One region of the Psychrobacillus sp. genome, then DNA from elsewhere that is predicted to be linked to it. Evidence: a T-box and tRNA genes for the amino acid it is inferred to sense, from the RefSeq annotation. Region 1 holds a T-box; the other holds one or more tRNA genes.
The links. The T-box of region 1 lies ahead of AC06OU_RS18590 (valine--tRNA ligase). A T-box ahead of a tRNA ligase gene usually reads a tRNA of that ligase, here a tRNA-Val.
Positions count from the first base shown of each region.

Region 2: it encodes a tRNA-Val, which carries the amino acid that the T-box ahead of AC06OU_RS18590 (valine--tRNA ligase) is inferred to sense. The anticodon was not compared.

Region 1 covers NZ_JBAEAP010000645.1:10,861-16,671, reverse strand. Annotated here, with positions in the region: gene AC06OU_RS18590 (valine--tRNA ligase) at 1-2,456, opposite strand, end outside; T-box leader at 2,502-2,728, opposite strand; gene AC06OU_RS18585 (hypothetical protein) at 2,802-2,993, shown strand; gene AC06OU_RS18580 (hypothetical protein) at 2,973-3,659, opposite strand; gene hemL (glutamate-1-semialdehyde 2,1-aminomutase) at 3,886-5,178, opposite strand; gene hemB (porphobilinogen synthase) at 5,178-5,811, opposite strand, start outside.
Region 2 covers NZ_JBAEAP010000083.1:164-4,086, forward strand. Annotated here, with positions in the region: partial or broken gene AC06OU_RS02590 (hypothetical protein) at 1-64, shown strand, start outside; gene AC06OU_RS02595 (nitric oxide synthase oxygenase) at 294-1,355, opposite strand; tRNA gene AC06OU_RS02600 (tRNA-Val) at 1,522-1,594, shown strand; gene AC06OU_RS02605 (GNAT family N-acetyltransferase) at 1,892-2,287, opposite strand; gene AC06OU_RS02610 (VOC family protein) at 2,428-2,883, opposite strand; gene AC06OU_RS02615 (hypothetical protein) at 2,867-3,019, opposite strand; gene AC06OU_RS02620 (hypothetical protein) at 3,032-3,880, opposite strand.

The DNA.
Region 1 (5,811 bases):
GCTTTTTCAGCATCAATATCGATTAAGCCTTGTAATGGTAGGTATAAAAGAGCACCTGTTACTACTGCTGACATCGATTGACCTGGATCATCTAGGTCCTGACCGATCACTAGAGGCTCTGGGTTACAGAAACGCTCTAAGTATTTTGCGTTTGCTTCTAGTACTGCTAGTGTATCTGCATCTTTTGCAGAAATGTATAACGGTACTTTTTTGCTCATCGGTGTTTGTACCTCTGAACGGATGTTACGAACAGAGCGAATGATCTCTGCTAATAATTTCATGCTTGCTGCTTGGCTTTGATCAGAAAGCTCTTCATTTACTGTCGGCCATGCCGCTACTGTAATAGATTCGCCTTCATGAGGTAGGTTTTGCCAAATTTCTTCTGTTATGAAAGGCATAAATGGGTGCAATAAACGCATCGTGTTGTCTAATACGTATGCAAGAACCGAGCGAGTCATATGCTTCGCTTCTTCGTCATCTCCGTTTAATGGAAGCTTAGACATTTCGATATACCAGTCACAGAAATCATCCCAGATGAAGTTGTATAGGGCACGACCAACTTCGCCGAACTCGTATTTCTCTGAAAGTCTTGTTACTTGCTCGATTGTTTCATTTAAACGAGTTAGGATCCAAGCATCTGCAACGGATTTTTTCCCATCTAAATTAATTTCCTCGTACTTCAATCCATCCATATTCATCAATGCAAAGCGTGAAGCATTCCAGATTTTGTTGGCAAAGTTCCAAACTGCCTCTACTTTTTCTACTGAGAAACGTAAATCTTGTCCTGGAGAAGAACCAGTGCTTAAGAAATAGCGTAGTGAATCTGCTCCGTACTTGTCAATTACGTCCATTGGGTCGATACCATTGCCAAGGGATTTAGACATCTTACGTCCATCCTCTGCGCGTACAAGGCCATGAATTAATACATCATCGAAAGGTCGAGTTCCTGTAAATTCTACTCCTTGGAATATCATACGTGACACCCAGAAGAATATAATATCATAACCTGTAACAAGGGCATTTGTTGGGTAATACTTCTTCATCTCTTCGTTTTCTACATCCGGCCAGCCTAGCGTAGAGAAAGGCCATAAAGCAGAGGAGAACCATGTATCTAGAACATCTTCATCCTGCTTCCAATTTTCTTCGTCTGCTGGAGCCTCATGCCCAACATACACTTCTCCAGTTTCTTTATGGTACCATGCTGGAATTCTGTGTCCCCACCATAGTTGACGGGAAATACACCAGTCATGTATATTTTCCATCCAACGTAAATACGTTTTTTCAAAACGATCCGGTACAAAGTTTACTTTACCCTCTGATTCTTGAAGCTTAATCGCCTCTTCTGCAAGTGGCTGCATTTTTACAAACCACTGAGTAGAAAGGTAAGGCTCAACTACTGCTCCGCTTCGCTCAGAGTGGCCTACAGAGTGTGCATGCTCTTCAATTTTAAATAAAACACCTGCATCTTGAAGATCTTTTACGATTTGTTTACGGCATTCAAAGCGATCCATTCCTTCATATTTAGCTGCATTCTTGTTCATTGAACCATCTTCATGCATAACTAAAATACGCTCTAGGTTATGACGGTTACCTATTTCAAAGTCGTTCGGGTCATGAGCTGGTGTAATTTTAACTGCACCACTACCAAACTCCATATCTACGTAATCATCTGCTACGATTGGAATTTTACGGCCAACGATTGGTAATTTCACCGTTTTTCCGATTAAGTGTTTGTAGCGCTCATCTTCAGGATGTACTGCAACCGCTGTATCCCCTAGCATTGTTTCTGGTCGAGTTGTTGCAACATCGATCGAACCAGTACCATCTGCAAGTGGGTAATGCATATGATAGAATGCACCCTGTATATCTTTATGAATTACTTCGATATCAGAAAGTGCTGTTTTTGTAGCAGGATCCCAGTTGATAATGTATTCCCCACGGTAAATCAAGCCTTTGTTATAAAGCTTAACAAATACTTCCTTTACTGCATTGGAAAGACCCTCATCTAAAGTGAAGCGTTCACGAGAATAGTCTAAGCCTAGACCTAGTTTTGACCATTGCTTGCGAATATGTCCTGCATATTCATCTTTCCATTTCCAAGTTTCTTCCACAAATTTTTCACGACCTAGGTCATATCTTGAAATATTGTCAGCACGTAATTTTTCTTCTACCTTTGCTTGTGTAGCGATACCTGCATGGTCCATTCCTGGTAGCCATAGAGCGTCATATCCTTGCATACGCTTCATGCGAATAATAATGTCTTGAAGAGTTGTATCCCAGGCGTGACCTAAATGTAGCTTACCTGTTACGTTAGGCGGTGGAATCACAATTGTATATGGTTCCTTTTCACTTTCTGGATGCGCCTCGAAATATTTACCTTTTAACCACCATTCATAGCGGCCTTTTTCGATTGACTGCGGATCATACTTGGTTGACATCGTTGTCTCATTTGTCATATCGTTTCCTCCTTAAAAAAGAATATAAAAAAACTCCTATCATCACTAAAGGACGAAGGAGTTTGTTCGCGGTACCACCTTTATTCGCAGATGCAATACAACACATCACGCTCTCAATTAGATAACGGCTTCAAACCGGCAATTGCTACTGTTAGTTCACAAAAGCTGCTCTTGGGCTACCTTCAAATGGTGGCTAACGGAAACATTTCAGCAAATTGTTTCCTTTCTTTAGATAACCGTGTCATTTTACTCTTCCCATTCATAGCATCCATATATAGTTGTTTTTATTGTATAGGATATTATTATATGCCGTCAAGCATAGTCTTGTGAAAGGAGGAAAACACTATGAAAAGAGGATATAACCCCTATTTACTGCCCGACTGGTTACGAAAAACTCGTTTTTACGTGAAAGGAATCATTATACCAATCGGTTGCTTTCAACTTGTTCGAGTATTGATTGTTCCAACAACATGGGATTTTCTCTTGCTAGTATTTTTAGCATTTCTTGGTTTTCTATTATTTAAGGACATTATTTGATGGAAAGGAAAGCTTGGTATAACCATCCTCCAAATTAAATATAAACTGTAGCTCAGAATCATCCTCAGCCGGGCTTTCCACTTCTCTATTTTTAATCGTTACATTGGTCTGTTCCTGAACTGGTTCCAGTACCATACTTGGGGACTGCTGCTCATTACTTACAAAGGCCTCTCTATGGCTACTAGACTCCAATACTAGGGCTTCTTCTACTTCTTCAATCATTTCTTGTCTTACCTCTGCTACTACTTCCTCCGTTTTAGGTCGATGCGTTTCATATTCACAGTTGACTAACCACACAATTTCGATACCATCGGACTCTGCCTTGCAATTTATCGTTTCTATACTTACAGTCGGTAACGTTTCGGCTTGTATTCTATCCTTACTAATCTCTACACTCATCGGTACTGCATATTCAAAATAACCAAGCTCACCGTTTAAATCTAGATCTTCGATTTCCGTAAATTCACTTGTTGCGTGATGCTCCACTTCACCTTCCTCAAACTCTACGTGACAAGTAATATGATAAATACCGTTGATATGCACCATGTTGTCCATTTCCTCATGAAAATACTGAGGGGTTACATTGATTGTCTTTACTTCCTTAGGCACTCCAAAGCTTTGCGGAAAACAGAACTGTTCCTTAACTTCCCAACTTTTAACTTCCATTTTTCATCCTCCTTCATATAGGACAAATTATGTTTCAACGTAAGAAAATATGAAAAATACCTTACGAATATGCCAGCTTTTCAAAAGTTTTACCCCATTCTCCGCTTTCTTTTCTGTTTTCTCAGTGAGTTCCGCCTCTACCTACAACTATTTGTAAATATAAAATAAAAAAAAACAGACAAGCCATTCTAATTGCTTAGAACGTTTGTCTGTTTTTCAATATTTATTATCGAGCTAATTTTTCAAACACTGTATGGAAGGCTTGAATTGTTTTTTCGATATGCTCCTCGGTGTGCGCAGTGGAAAGGAACATTCCTTCAAATTGAGAAGGTGGTAAATAGATTCCTTCCTCGGCCATTAGTCGATAGTATTTTGCGAATAAGTCTAGGTCTGCTGTTCTAGCTACGTCATAATTCACTACATTTTCATTAGTGAAGAAGAAGCCGATCATAGAACCAGCACGATTTACTGTATGAGGAATGTTGTATTTGCTTGCAGCTTCTCTGAACCCTTTTTCAAGCATGTCACCAAGCTTTACGAAATACTTATACGTATCCTCGTTCAAGCGTGATAATGTCTCATAGCCTGCTGTCATCGCCAGAGGATTCCCTGATAGGGTACCTGCTTGATATACAGATCCTGCTGGTGCAATCATTTCCATGATTTCGCGTTTCCCACCGAAAGCTCCTACTGGTAGGCCACCTCCGATTACTTTACCTAGACAAGTCAAATCTGGAGTAATACCAAAATGTCCTTGTGCACAGTTATAATCTACACGGAAACCAGTCATTACTTCGTCAAAGATTAAAACTGTTCCATTTTTCTCTGTTAATTCACGCAATGCTTCGAGGAATCCTTCGATTGGAGGTACAACTCCCATATTACCTGCCACTGGCTCCACAATAATTGCTGCTAAATCGTCACCAAAGTTTTCAAACACATAGCGAACACTCTCAATGTCATTATAAGGTGCCGTAATCGTATTTTTAGCAATCGACTCAGGAACACCTGGGCTATCTGGAAGACCTAGTGTAGCAACACCAGAACCGGCTTTAATAAGCAGGCTGTCTCCATGTCCATGGTAGCACCCTTCAAATTTTAAAATCTTGTTGCGGCCAGTGTAACCACGAGCTAATCGCAAAGCACTCATAGTAGCCTCTGTACCAGAGGAAACCATACGGACCATTTCAATAGATGGCACTCGCTCCATAACTAATTTTGCAAGTTTATTTTCAACTAACGTAGATGCTCCAAAGCTAGTCCCAGTTGCTGCTACATCTTGAATTGCCTTCACGACATTAGGCTCCGTATGACCTAAAATAAGTGGTCCCCAAGAAAGTACGTAATCAATGTATTCATTACCATCAATATCCTTCAATATAGCGCCTTTTCCACTTTCCATGAAAATCGGATCCATGTCGACCGATTTAAACGCACGAACCGGACTATTTACGCCACCTGGCATTAAGTCCTTTGCTTCTGCAAATGCTTCTTTAGATAATTTGTATGATTTAGACATTATTTCTCCTCCAACCAACGCGCTACATCTTTAGCATGATACGTTAAGATAATATCTGCTCCAGCACGTTTCATTCCTGTTAACGTTTCTAAAACTGTTTCTTTTTCGTTTATCCAGCCATTGATGGCAGCAGCCTTCACCATTGCATATTCTCCGCTTACGTTATATGCCACAATAGGGGCGTCGAAGCTATTTCTAACATCACGAATAATATCCAAATACGCTAATGCAGGTTTAACGATTAAGAAATCTGCTCCCTCTTCGATATCAGAAGTGGCTTCGCGTATAGCTTCCATTCGGTTAGAATAATCCATTTGATAAGTTTTACGGTCTCCAAATTTAGGAGCTCCATCTGCCGCTTCACGGAATGGACCGTAATAAGCGGATGCGTATTTAACTGCATACGACATAATTGGTACATCGTGAAAACCAGCTCTGTCTAATCCTTGACGAATAGCGGTTACAAATCCATCCATCATGTTAGAAGGTGCAATAATATCTGCTCCAGCTTGAGCCTGACTCACAGCTGTCTTTGCTAACAAGTCTAATGATGGATCATTCAGTATTCTTTCATACTCATCTACTACTCCACAGTGACCGTGATCCGTGAATTCACACAGGCAAGTATCAGCT
Region 2 (3,923 bases), on a different contig from region 1:
TAGTGTGACATATTTTACCCTTACAATCACTGTTAGCATAATCGACTACTTTAGAAAAAGGTGATTAGAGACTGAAAAAGGAGAACTCAGATAAAGCGAGGGTGTAATATCTTCCACATCCTCCTTGTAGACCATTCTCTTTCTCGACTGCTTCATGATTGTATTTACATAGATTAACTTATTCTGCAGATTTATCGGATAAACCTTTTTGAAGCTTTAATTCCTATACTTATATTCATAAAAAAAGACCATCCGTATTTGAACTGGATGGTCTTTTGGTATTTAACTAACTATTAATATGGGTTTGGCTGGTAGGAATAATTTGGCGTTATCTTTTCATTGTTATAAGGCTTGTGAAAGACATGGGTTGTTGCTGGTGACATCGGTGGGATGAGCCAAGCCCAGTTCCCAGTGACGTCTCTCCCTGCATCCCTTTCTATTTCCTCAAACTTTTTAAATTGATGAGCAGCAGTATGATGATCCACGATACTCACCCCGTCCTCCTTAAAGGAATATAAAACAGCAGCATTCAGTTCGACCAATGCGCGGTCCTTCCAAAGAGAAGCATTCGATTTCGTGTTCAAGCCCATTCGCTTAGCAATAGTAGGTAGCATATTATACCGATAATCATCCGCAAGATTTCGTGCACCTATTTCTGTTCCCATATACCAGCCGTTAAATGGAGCAGCAGCATACGTAATCCCGCCAATATCCAGCTTCATGCTAGAAATCATCGGAACGGCATACCATTTTAGCTGAAGGTTTTGAAACCAATCCATTTCTGGATGTCGAAAAGGAACCTCTAAAATATACGAATCAGGAATGTCAAAAACCTTTGGAGACTGATTATTCACTTGAATGACAAGCGGGAGCACATCAAAGTTTGTCCCCTTCCCTTTCCAGCCAAGCCCCTCGCATACTTTCGTAAAAGTAAGGGAATCAGAATCTCCTATGACTCCATCCTCGGTTTCATAGCCAGCATAACGAATGAGCTGGTGATTCCAAACACGAACATCTTTCGGAGAAAAAATAGTAATCGTCGGTCTGATTCGGCCGTCGTTCGTAGCGTGCTCAATATGGTCAAGCAATGCCTTGAAAATGTCTTCTTCTCTACATAAATCTCGCTTATCGAAAACAGTCAGGCTTTGCCAAAATAAACGACCAATGCATTTATTGCTGTTCCGCCAAGCAACCTTAGCACCGAACTCCAGCTCCTCGGTTGTATGTACATATGTGCCCCTGCGATTAATTTCATCTTCTATTTCTTCCAGGCGAGCAACCATCTCACGTTCCTCTTTACCTGTCTCTATGTAATAAAGTCTTATAAATTCCTGCGCTTCAGTTAACATGATCATAGCCCCTCCCACTATCTCTTCCATCTTAGTGGAATGGAGCAGTCCCAAGCAAGTACCTCAGTATAGGGAGATGTGAGGAATTTATGACACCCCAATTAGGATTAAAAGAAAAAACTATATACTACCAACTCTGGAATATGATAAAATCAGATTAACTTCAAAACCCGGTCTTGTAGCTCAGTTGGGAGAGCACCACCTCGACAAGGTGGGGGTCGCTGGTTCGAGACCAGTCGGGACCATATATTAATAGTAGCCATAACCCTTGTTATCACAAGGTTTGTGGTTTTTTTTATTTACACGAAGAATATTTTAATTTTTGTAGTTGGGGTTAAAATGGGGTTAAAATCTAAGTAAAATAAATATAAATCTTATTAATACATAGGAAATAATTATATCCCCCTTTTATATATTTGCGTTACAAAGGAATTTGATAATTTAAAATGAATCTAAAAAATGAGCTGGAAAATATATCCCCAAGCTCATTTTCTATGATTTTGTTTTTTGACTAACGCACCCGTAGCACAAAATAATATGCTTTATTTTCTGTGCATTACAAATTGAGATTTGCTATATTTAAACTTATTTTTCTCGTAAAATGGAATTAAATCCTCTTCACAAAACAGACTAATTACATCAATGTGAGATAGTTCCATTAACAATTGTGATACAATTTTCGTCCCAATACCTGACTTTTGAAATTCTGTATGTAATACAACATCTTCAATATAAGCCCTAAATTTACCGTCCGATACAGCCCTAGCAAATCCTATTAAAACATCACCTTTCCACGCACCAACAGATATTTCCCGTTTTAACATTTCTTCAATATCTTGTTCTTTTCTATCTTCCCACCAACCTGCATCATTATAAAGTCTAATAAGTTCAGTTGCTTTTATTGGTTTCTCAATAAAACTCTTAACCTCCACTTTCAAACTACCATCCCCCATGATTTTTCATTATATTACCTCTTACTTTATATTGATATTCTTGAATTAGCGTGCGTTAGAGTAAGATCTTTCACAAACTCGATTTTACCAAAAATCAATCGTTAGCTGAATAAGATACTCTGCAGTTATACCTCGCGTTTCAACCATTCTTCGAATGTCATCATCTTAAAATCTTCTGGAAAATCTAATCTAATCGGTGTGATGAACTCAATTGAGTTACCATCCGGATCATCAAAATAGATTGCAGCATGTGCATGTGGATTATTAGGTAACACAAGTGGTTGACGGTATTCATTAAAGCCAAATGAAGTACGAATAGCTATCCCTTTTTCATTTAACCATTTCTTAGCCAAAATGACATCCTCTTTATCTACTCTAAATGCAATATGACGTATAGAAGGGTGATAAGGTATCTCAACTTTGTCACTTTCCCATAAACCAAGCCAACTTTCTCCTTTAACAATCCAGAAAAAAGCTAGGTTGTCTTGTTTATAGGCTTTTTCTAATCCCAGATTTTGATAAAATAAAATCGATTTTTCTAAGTTACTAACTGGTAAATGTGCTTCATATAAAGAATGCATTTTTATTGATTGGTACCGTCCCAACCGTAATTGAAATTATAGCTTGATTATTGATTTGAGTTACAAATTCCTCTAAACTTCCTACGGATCCGTTAGCTGTAATTTTTTCATTATTTTTCAGTCCAATTGTTAACAAATTGTTTCCTCCTTATTTTCTTACAAAATTGTTATTTACCCATGCGACTATATCGATTTCTTTTTGTCTTAGCCCTTCATTAAGCTGATATTGAGAAGCATAGTTCATGTTTGCAACCCAAGTGGTAGTAGCTACTGGATATCCTCCTTGTTGTAATGAAGACGCGTTTAAAGTTGAATTGACCGTTACCCCTGTATTAAATTGGCTTACTCCCCCTTCCACACGAAAGCCTTGTTGGGCTACCAAAGGTGAGTTTGGAACATAAACACCATAATAGCCGTTTGCTCTTAATCCCATTGAACCGTTGGAAGCTACGCTTAATCCATTGGCATCTATTGAACTGATTACATGAGAGCCTGCAACTGCAGTCATTGTCAAAGTAGAACCAGTTCCTCTTCCTACCACAAAAGAACTACCGTAAATATTTCCTCCATCTATAACCGTTTGTCCAGGAGTATTTAAGTTTGTTACTGTAACAAGCCCCTGTAGGTTAAGATTTTGAGCTAAAGCAGATATTGCGTATGGATCCTGAGTAACTTTAGATGTAATTGTTTGTCCATTAAAATCCCGTATTTCTACTTTCGATTGAATTTGACTAGCTTGGATATTAATAGAAGATTCAGCTTCTCCCACCCGATTATTTAGACTGCTTACTGAAAGAGATATATTATCGGCTTTCAAAGTCATTGCAGCTATCGATTCATTTACCGCTTCCACTTCCAATGTTATTTGTTCGTTCGTTTGTTCAATACGAGAACGGAATTCTTTTCTATTTTCATCAATTTCTACTTTTTGTGAGATTAATATGTCGGAAGTATTCTTTGGTAATGTGTTACCTAAAACAACCTTAATTACAGTCAATCTACCGCTCCTAAATCCTTTAGTGAGTTTTAGTATTCGGGTC